DNA from 2 places in the Kitasatospora sp. NPDC059146 genome. Region 1 is predicted to be linked to the other one. Evidence: predicted binding sites of a transcription regulator. Region 1 holds the regulator's gene; the other holds the start of a gene.
The links. Region 1 encodes HrcA, which represses chaperone genes, less so after heat shock. Its sites were predicted from a motif close to TTNGCACTCNGNNNNNCNGAGTGCNAA; they were not measured.

Region 1 (4,366 bases):
GTCCGCTCGCAGCGCACCACCGCCCCGCAGTAGCCGGTGGCCGCCTCCTCGACCACCAGGTCCCGCTCGGCCGGCACCTCGGGTGCGGGCTGCTGCTTCTTCCACGGCGGGGTGAGGTCGGGTCCGTACTGGTGGCTGCGCATGGGGCGATTTTACGGACGGGGCGTCAGAGGCCCGGCGCCCCCCAGACCGGGAACCAGCGGCTGAGGTCCTTCTCCAGCCGCAGGTCGTTCCCCAGCATCGCGTTGACCTGGAGCTCCAGCGGGCTGTTGCGCCGCTCGCCGCCGCCGGGCATCGGGGCGAAGGGGTAGAAGGTGCCGCGCTTGTAGAGGTAGACCAGGGCCAGCGACTGGCCCTGGGGGTTGCGGAAGGCGACCAGGGAGCAGAGCAGCTGCGGGCCGAAGCCGTTCGCCTCCAGCTCGCTGTTGACCGCGTGCAGGTCGTTGACCAGTTCCGGGAGTTCCTCGGGGGCGTGCCGGGTGAGCAGCCAGGAGTAGCCGTAGCCGTCCTTGGAGGCCTCCACCGGGACGCCGCCGCGTTCGGTGTCGGCGTCCAGCAGGGCCCGGACCTGCTGCTCCACCTGGACGAAGGCGGCGCCCTCGACGGCCGCGAAGCAGACCGAGCCGAGCCCGGTGGGGAGGAACCCGGCCCCGGCCTCCAGGGTGAGCGCGGCGGACGGCACGCCGAACAGCTGGTCGAGGTCGGGCTTGACGGGCTTGGTGCGGCCGAACAGGGCGTCCAGGAATCCCACGGCGGTCCTTCCGGGAGTCGGGCGGGGCCGGAGCCCAGGGGGGTCAGCGGCCGAGCTGCTCGGAGATCTTGGCCAGCTGGGCCAGCCGCTTCTCCAGCGTCGGGTGGGTGGAGAGCAGCTGGGAGGCGGTCTCCTTGGCGCTCAGCGCGGGGGCGAAGTAGAAGGCGTTGTAGGGCTGGGCCCGGCGCAGGTCCTCGGTGGGGATGGCGGCGATCTGCCCGGTGACCTTGGTGAGCGCCGAGGCGAGGGCGCTGGGCCGGCCGGTGAGCTGGGCGGCGGCCCGGTCGGCGGCCAGTTCGCGGTAGCGGGACAGCAGCCGGGTGAGCAGGAAGCTGATCGCGTAGACCACGATCGACACCAGCGGGATGATCAGCGCCGCGATGGCCGCGTTCTGGTCGTTGCTGTTGCGGTTGCCGCCCATGAACCCGCCGTACATGGCGACCCGGGTCATCGCCCCGGCGAGCACGCCGAGGAAGCCGGCGATGGTCATCACGGCGACGTCCCGGTGGGCGACGTGCGACAGCTCGTGCGCCAGGACGCCCTCCAGCTCCTCGGGTTCCAGTCGGCGCAGCAGGCCGGTGGTGACGCACACCACGGCGTTCTGCGGGTTGCGGCCGGTGGCGAAGGCGTTCGGCATGTCGCTGTCGGCGACCGCCACGCGGGGCTTGGGCATGTCGGCCAGGGCGCAGAGCCGGTCGATGGTGCCGTGCAGCTGGGGGTACTGCTCCTCGGTCACCCGGTGGGCGCCCATGGCCCGCTCGGTGATCTTGTCGCTGAACCAGAACTGGGCCACGAACAGCCCGCCGGAGATCAGCACGATCAGCGGCCAGGCCCCGCGCAGCAGCGCGATCAGCAGGCCCGTGAAACCGACGTACAACAGCCCGATCACGAACATCGTCCCGACCATGCGGCTGGTCAGGCCGCGGTCGGGCGCGAAACGGGTGTGCTGGCCCGAGCTCGACATCGCTTGCTCCTCCGTTCGCCGTCGCTTTCGATGCTGCCACCCGGACGGCCCCGGGGCACCACCCGCGCACGCGGAGTGTCGCGGTGGCCGTCCGGAACTGCGGGCAGGATCACCCCGGCCGGGCCGTTCCTGCGGTACGACCCGGGCCGTACACTGGCAGGTACGGTTTTGGCACTCGTGCGTGCAGAGTGCCAGGGTCGGGGTCCTCACCGGAGCGGCTCGCAGCATCACAGACGGACAACGTGCGAAGACGGAGGTGCGTGCCCCATGGCCGGAGAGGTCCGCCAGCTGGACGACCGCAAGCTCGCCGTGCTGCGCGCGATCGTCCAGGACTACGTGGGCACCGAGGAGCCGGTCGGCTCCAAGGCCCTGGTGGAGCGGCACAACCTCGGGGTGTCCCCGGCCACGGTGCGCAACGACATGGCGGCGCTGGAGGAGGAGGGGTACATCCACCAGCCGCACACCAGCGCCGGGCGGATCCCCACCGACAAGGGCTACCGGCTGTTCGTCGACAAGCTCGCCGAGATCAAGCCGATGAGCTCCCCGGAGCGCCGGGCGATCCGGCACTTCCTGGACGGCGCCGTCGACCTGGACGACGTGGTAACCCGTACGGTGCGGCTGCTCGCCCAGTTGACCCGCCAGGTCGCCGTGGTGCAGTACCCCTCGCTGACCCGCTCCACCGTCCGGCACATCGAGCTGGTGGCGCTGGCCCCGGCCAAGGTGATGCTGGTGCTGATCACCAACACCGGCCGGGTCGAGCAGCGGATGGTCGACTGCCCGGGCACGGTCGGCGAGACGGTCCTGGCGGACCTGCGCTCGCGGATCAACACCCGGGCGGCCGGCCAGCGGCTGCCGGACGTCCCGGGGCTCCTGGAGGAGCTCCCGGCGGCGTTCGAGCCGGCCGACCGGCCGACCGTCAGTACGGTCCTGGCGACGCTGTTCGAGGCGCTCGCCGAGCAGAACGAGGAGCGGATCATGCTGGCCGGCACGGCCAACCTGACCCGCTTCGGGCACGACTTCCCGCTCACCATCCAGCCGGTGCTGGAGGCCCTGGAGGAGCAGGTCGTCCTGCTCCGCCTCCTGGGTGAGACCACGGACGCCGCGATGACGGTCCGGATCGGGCGGGAGAACGCGTACGAAGGGCTGAATTCCACCTCGGTCGTTTCGGTCGGCTACGGTTCGGGCGACGAGAGTGTGGCCAAGCTGGGTGTGATCGGTCCGACCCGGATGGACTATCCGGGCACAATGGGGGCGGTGCGGGCGGTGGCACGGTACGTGGGCCAGATCCTGGCCGAGTCGTAGCACACGGCCGACCGTTGGAAATCTAACGGCGGCGTCCAGTCGCAGCACTACTACAGGCGGAACAAGCGGAGCATTTGGTGGCCACGGACTACTACGCGGTACTCGGCGTCCGACGGGATGCGGGGCAGGACGAGATCAAGAAGGCGTTCCGGCGCCTGGCACGCGAACTGCACCCGGACGTCAACCCGGACCCGAAGACGCAGGAGCGGTTCAAGGAGATCAACGCCGCCTACGAGGTGCTCTCCGACCCGCAGAAGCGCCAGGTCTACGACCTGGGCGGTGACCCGCTGTCGCCGGGCGGCGGTGGCGCGGGCGGCTTCGGCGCCGGCGCGGCGGGCTTCGGCTTCTCCGACATCATGGACGCCTTCTTCGGCGCCGCGGCCGGCCAGCGCGGCCCGCGCTCGCGCACCCGCCGGGGCCAGGACGCCATGATCCGGCTGGAGATCACCCTGGAGGAGGCCGCCTTCGGCACCACCAAGGAACTCCAGGTCGACACCGCCGTCACCTGCACCACCTGCAGCGGCGAGGGCGCGGCCCCCGGCACCTCGGCCCAGACCTGCGACATGTGCCGCGGCAAGGGCGAGGTCTCCCAGGTCACCCGCTCCTTCCTGGGCCAGGTCATGACCTCCCGCCCGTGCCCGCAGTGCCAGGGCTTCGGCACCGTGGTGCCGACCCCGTGCCCCGAGTGCGCGGGCGACGGCCGGGTGCGGGCCCGCCGCACCCTGACCGTGAAGATCCCGGCCGGCGTGGACAACGGCACCCGGATCCAGCTGGCCGGCGAGGGCGAGGTCGGCCCCGGCGGCGGCCCGGCCGGCGACCTGTACGTCGAGATCGCCGAGACCACCCACACGGTCTTCCAGCGGCGCGGGGACGACCTGCACTGCACCGTCACCATCCCGATGACGGCGGCCTCGCTCGGCACCCAGGTGCCGTTGCAGACCCTGGACGGGCTGGAGGAGGTCGACATCCGGCCCGGCACCCAGTCCGGCCAGTCGATCCCGCTGCACGGCCGGGGCATCACCCACCTGCGCGGGGGCGGCCGGGGCGACCTGATAGTGCACGTCGAGGTGCAGACGCCCACCAAGCTCGACCCCGAGCAGGAGGAGCTGCTGCGCCGGCTCGCCGTGCTGCGCGGCGAGGAGCGGCCGTCCGGCCAGTTCGCGCCGGGCCAGCAGGGCCTGTTCTCACGCCTGAAGGACGCCTTCAACGGCCGGTAGTCGTCCGAGGAGGGGTGCCGGGGGAGGACCCCCGGCACCCCTTCGGTGTTCCCGTTCCATCCCAGGAGGTTCCCCGCCATGACCGCGCCCGTCTTCGTCGTCGAGACCGAGCGGATCGCCGCCGCCGCACCC
Region 2 (4,366 bases), on a different contig from region 1:
GGACGAGCTGCTGGTGGTCACCACGGACGAGGTCGGCGAGGCGGCCGAGCGGCGGCTGCGGGCCGTGGACAAGGGCGGCAAGCTGGCGGGGTGGCTGAACGGGCGCTGAGGCGCCGCCGGGGTGGCTCGGGTGACCTGAAAGGCCTGAGGGGCCCGGGTGGCTCGGGTGGCCTGGGTGGTCTGGCGGGATCTACGCGCGTAACTGTATGGTGGTACGACCACGCCGTATGACTACCGTTAGAACACCCCCAGCATCTGCCTGACGCAGAGTTGGCGCGACCGCTCGGCGGCCGCGGTCCGGCCCCGGCCCACCAGGCCCGGCCGGCCCGGTATCTACCCCGGTCGACGCGCGAGAGGACGACTCTCGGCGCCGTCGGGGCCACCCCATGCCCTGCCGCGCTACCAGGCAGCAGGAAGGACCGACCGTGACGGCCCGCCGAACGGTCGAGACCACCGCGGACAGCGCTCCGGACACCGCGGACAGCACCCCGAACAGCGCGACCACCGACGCCGCGACACCGGCCAAGGTCGGGTACGGCGCGCTGCTGCGCACGCCCGGAGCCTGGACCTTCCTGGCCCCCGCCTTCATCGCGCGCATGCCCTACGCGATGCTCAGCATGGGCATCCTGCTCCTGGTCAAGGACACCCACGGCTCCTACGGCACCGCGGGCACCGTCACGGCCATCGCCGCCGTCGCCCAGGCCCTGATCGGCCCGCAGACCGGACGGCTCGCCGACCGGTACGGGCAGGCCGCCGTCCTCGTCCCGACCGTCGTGGTGCACGCGGCCTCGGTCGGCCTGCTGATCGCGCTGGCGCTCGGCCACGCGCCCGCCTGGAGCCTGTTCCTGGCCGCCGTCCCGGCCGGCGCGAGCGTTCCGCAGATCGGCGCGATGGTCCGGGCCCGCTGGATCGCCACCATCGGCGCCGAGGGCGCGTCCGCCTCCGCGTCGGCCAAGGTGAGCACCGCCTTCGCCTTCGAGTCCGTGACGGACGAGTTCACGTTCGTGATCGGCCCGATCCTGGCCGCCAACATCGCCACCTCGGTGAACCCGGCCACCGCCCTGGTCGTCGAGGCCGCGCTGACCTTCGTCGGCGGCCTGGTCTTCGCCGCCCAGCGCCGCACCGCACCCGCCCGGATCACCCCGGAGCCCGGCGTCCGGCGCGCCTCCGCACTGTCCTCCCCCGGCGTCCGGCTGCTGGCCGGGGTGATCCTCGGGGTCGGGGCCGTGTTCGGCGGCATGCAGGTCTCGGTGAACGCCTTCGCCGACTCGGTCGGCCAGCACGACGCGGCCGGCACCGTGTACGGGATCTTCGCCGGCGGCTCGATGGTCGCGGGCGTGCTCTACGGCGTCATCGCCTGGCGGCGGGCCGTCCAGCAGCGGATGGTGGTCAGCTACGCGCTGCTGGTGGCGGGCTGCTCCACGCTGTGGGCGATGCCGAACCTGGTCACGCTCTCGATCGCCGCGCTGGTCTGCGGCCTGGCCATCGCGCCGACCCTGATCAGCGGCTACACCCTCGTCGAGACCCTGGTCGAGGACGGGGCCAAGACCGAGGCCTTCACCTGGCTGACCGGCGCCATCGGCCTGGGCCTGGCGGTCGGCTCGATGGTGGCCGGGCGGCTGATCGACGCCCACGGGCCGTCCGCCGGGTTCCTGGTGCCGCTGGTCGGCGCCGGGCTGGGTGTGATCGCGCTGGTGTCGCTGCGGCACCTGCTGGTGGCCCCGGGCGGGGCGGGCCGCGTGGTGGCCTCCTCGGCCGACCTCGGCGGCGCGGCACAGCTGGTCGGTGCCGCGAAGGGCTGAACGCGCGGTCGTCGGTGACTCGGTACCGGCTCATCTCACACCGGATTCGCTGGACTGATCCAACGGAATACCGCATCATTGACCATCGTTAGCACTCATCAGGCGAGAGTGCCAGGAGGAAGACAAGTGCCCACGTACCAGTACCAGTGCACCGAGTGCGGCAACGGCCTGGAGGCGGTGCAGAAGTTCACCGACGAGGCGCTGACCACGTGCCCCGACTGCCAGGGACGGCTCCGCAAGGTCTTCTCGGCCGTGGGCGTCGTGTTCAAGGGCTCGGGCTTCTACCGGACCGACAGCCGTTCGTCCTCCAGCAGCTCGGTGAGCTCCGGATCGTCCTCCGGCTCGTCGACGTCGTCGGGCTCCGGCTCGGCCGGCTCGTCGTCCGGTTCTTCGAGCACGTCGAGCACGTCGAGTTCGTCCAGCTCGTCCAGCAGCCCGGCTCCGGCCGCCGGCTGACCCCGGTCTCACGGGAAGGCCCGTCGGCCCCGCTCCACGCGGGGACGGCGGGCCTTTTCGCGTGTCGCGGCAGGTCTTTCGCGCGCCGGGCGGGCCTTTCCGCGCACCGCCGTCAACTTCCGGAATCGAAACAACTCGTGCGGGTGTACGAAGTTGTCCACAGGGGCGGGTTTGTCCACAGGCTGTGGGAATCGACTTCCGGGGCACGGCGCATCCGCGCAAGGTAGGGGACACCGAGCAAGACCCACCTGATTCCGGAGGTGTCCCGATGACGACCACGACCTTGCCCCTCCCGCTGCCCGCCCCCTCCGTACCGCCCCGGCGGGAGGTGCCGAGCTTCCCGCCGATCCGGCGCGGCTGCGGCGGGTGGCACCGCTGGCGCCGGGCCGTCCGACGGCGGGGCGGGGTGCCCGCGCTGGTGCTGCTCGCGGCGGCCGCGGCATTCGCCTCCGGGCCCGCGCGGGCCGGGCTGCCACCGCCCCCGGGCGGCGGCGTGGGCCGTACGGGTTGTCAATCCGGGCTTCCGGAAGATCACCCGTAACCCGGCGACGACTTCGTCGTTCGAGGCGGCATGAAAGGCTTCAAGGAATTCCTGCTGCGTGGAAATGTCGTCGAACTCGCCGTCGCCGTGGTCATCGGCGCGGCCTTCACCAACATCGTCAACGCCTTCGTCAAAGGCGTGATCAATCCGATCGTCGGCGTGTTCGGGACGAAGGACCTGGCGTCCTACAGTTCCTGCCTCAAGGGGCCCTGCGAGGTGAGCGCCACCGGTGAGGTCACGTCCGGGATCCTCATCCTGTGGGGGTCGGTGCTCAGCGCCCTCCTGCAGTTCCTGATCACCGCCGCCGTCGTCTACTTCGTGCTGATCGTGCCGATGAACCGGATGGCGGCCAAGCGGAAGAGCGCCGCCGAGGTGGCGGCCGAGGCCGAGGCCAAGGAGGTCCAACTGCTGACCGAGATCCGCGACGCGCTGGTCGTGGCGCGCTAGGAAGTCCCTCAGTCGCCGTGGTGCGGCGGGCGCTGGCTCAGGTACCAGTCCAGCCCCCGCCCACCGCCGGCACCCGCCCCGGGGCGATCGCCCCAGCCGGCGTCGGTGTCGTCCCTGGACTGCTGGTCCAGCGGGTCGCGGAAGACCAGGCGGGCCTTGGCGGAGGTGGAGGTGGTGGAGGCGGGAGGGGTGGTGGTGGGTGGGGTGGAGGGGGAGGGTGGGAGGGAGGGGGAGGGGGAGGGAGGGGCGGGGGTGCCCCCCCGCGCCCGGTCCTGGCCCTGTTCGCGCCCCGGTTCCTGCGCCTGCCCTTGTTCCTGCTCGCTCATCTCATCCACTCCCCTGCTCGCGGTCCGACCTGTCCTTTCAGCGTAGAAGCCTCGCGAGGCTCCCGACGACACGCGCCGGCCCGGGTGCGGAGCACTCCGCACCCGGGCCCGGGTGGTCGGCCTCGGCCGCCGGCCGTCAGGCGGCCTCGAAGCCCGCGTGGTCGGCGATCTTCTTGAGCTCGGCCAGGGCGTGCTTCTCGATCTGCCGGATCCGCTCACGGGTGAGGCCGTGCTGCTTGCCCACCTCGGTGAGGGTGCGCTCGCGGCCGTCCTCCATGCCGTAGCGGGAGCGGATGATCGAGGCGGTGCGGTCGTCCAGCCGCCCGATCAGGCCGTCCAGCTCCTCGCGGCGGAGCATCACCATCACGGCGTCCTCGGGGGACGTCGCCCCGGTGTCCTCCACCAGGTCGCCGAACTGGGTCTCGCCCTCGTCGTCGACCGACATGTTGAGGCTGACCGGGTCCCGCGCCCAGTCCAGCACGTCCTTGATCCGGGCCTCGGTGGTGTCCAGCTCGGCCGCGATCTCGGCCGGCTCCGCCTCACGCCCCAGCTCCTTGGACTTCTCCCGCTGCACCCGGCGGATCCGGCCGAGTTCCTCGACCAGGTGCACGGGCAGCCGGATGGTGCGGGACTGGTCGGCGATCGAGCGGGTGATCGCCTGCCGGATCCACCACGTCGCGTAGGTGGAGAACTTGAAGCCCTTGGCGTAGTCGAACTTCTCGACGGCGCGCACCAGACCGGCGTTGCCCTCCTGGATGAGGTCCAGCAGGGGCAGGCCGCTGCGCGGGTAGCGC

Region 2: the regulator HrcA is predicted to act here: its motif matches at 1,891-1,917, upstream of ACFXPX_RS38225 (FmdB family zinc ribbon protein).

The regions. Positions count from the first base shown of each region.
Region 1 is NZ_JBHZCY010000081.1:19,260-23,625, reverse strand. It holds gene ACFXPX_RS28815 (DUF3097 domain-containing protein) at 1-143, opposite strand, end outside; gene ACFXPX_RS28810 (hypothetical protein) at 167-751, opposite strand; gene htpX (zinc metalloprotease HtpX) at 795-1,715, opposite strand; gene hrcA (heat-inducible transcriptional repressor HrcA) at 1,983-3,017, shown strand; gene dnaJ (molecular chaperone DnaJ) at 3,095-4,234, shown strand; gene ACFXPX_RS28790 (16S rRNA (uracil(1498)-N(3))-methyltransferase) at 4,313-4,366, shown strand, end outside.
Region 2 is NZ_JBHZCY010000149.1:15,444-19,809, forward strand. It holds gene ACFXPX_RS38215 (potassium/proton antiporter) at 1-109, shown strand, start outside; gene ACFXPX_RS38220 (MFS transporter) at 426-1,802, shown strand; gene ACFXPX_RS38225 (FmdB family zinc ribbon protein) at 1,929-2,258, shown strand; gene mscL (large conductance mechanosensitive channel protein MscL) at 2,830-3,246, shown strand; gene ACFXPX_RS38235 (hypothetical protein) at 3,255-3,572, opposite strand; gene ACFXPX_RS38240 (sigma-70 family RNA polymerase sigma factor) at 3,709-4,366, opposite strand, start outside.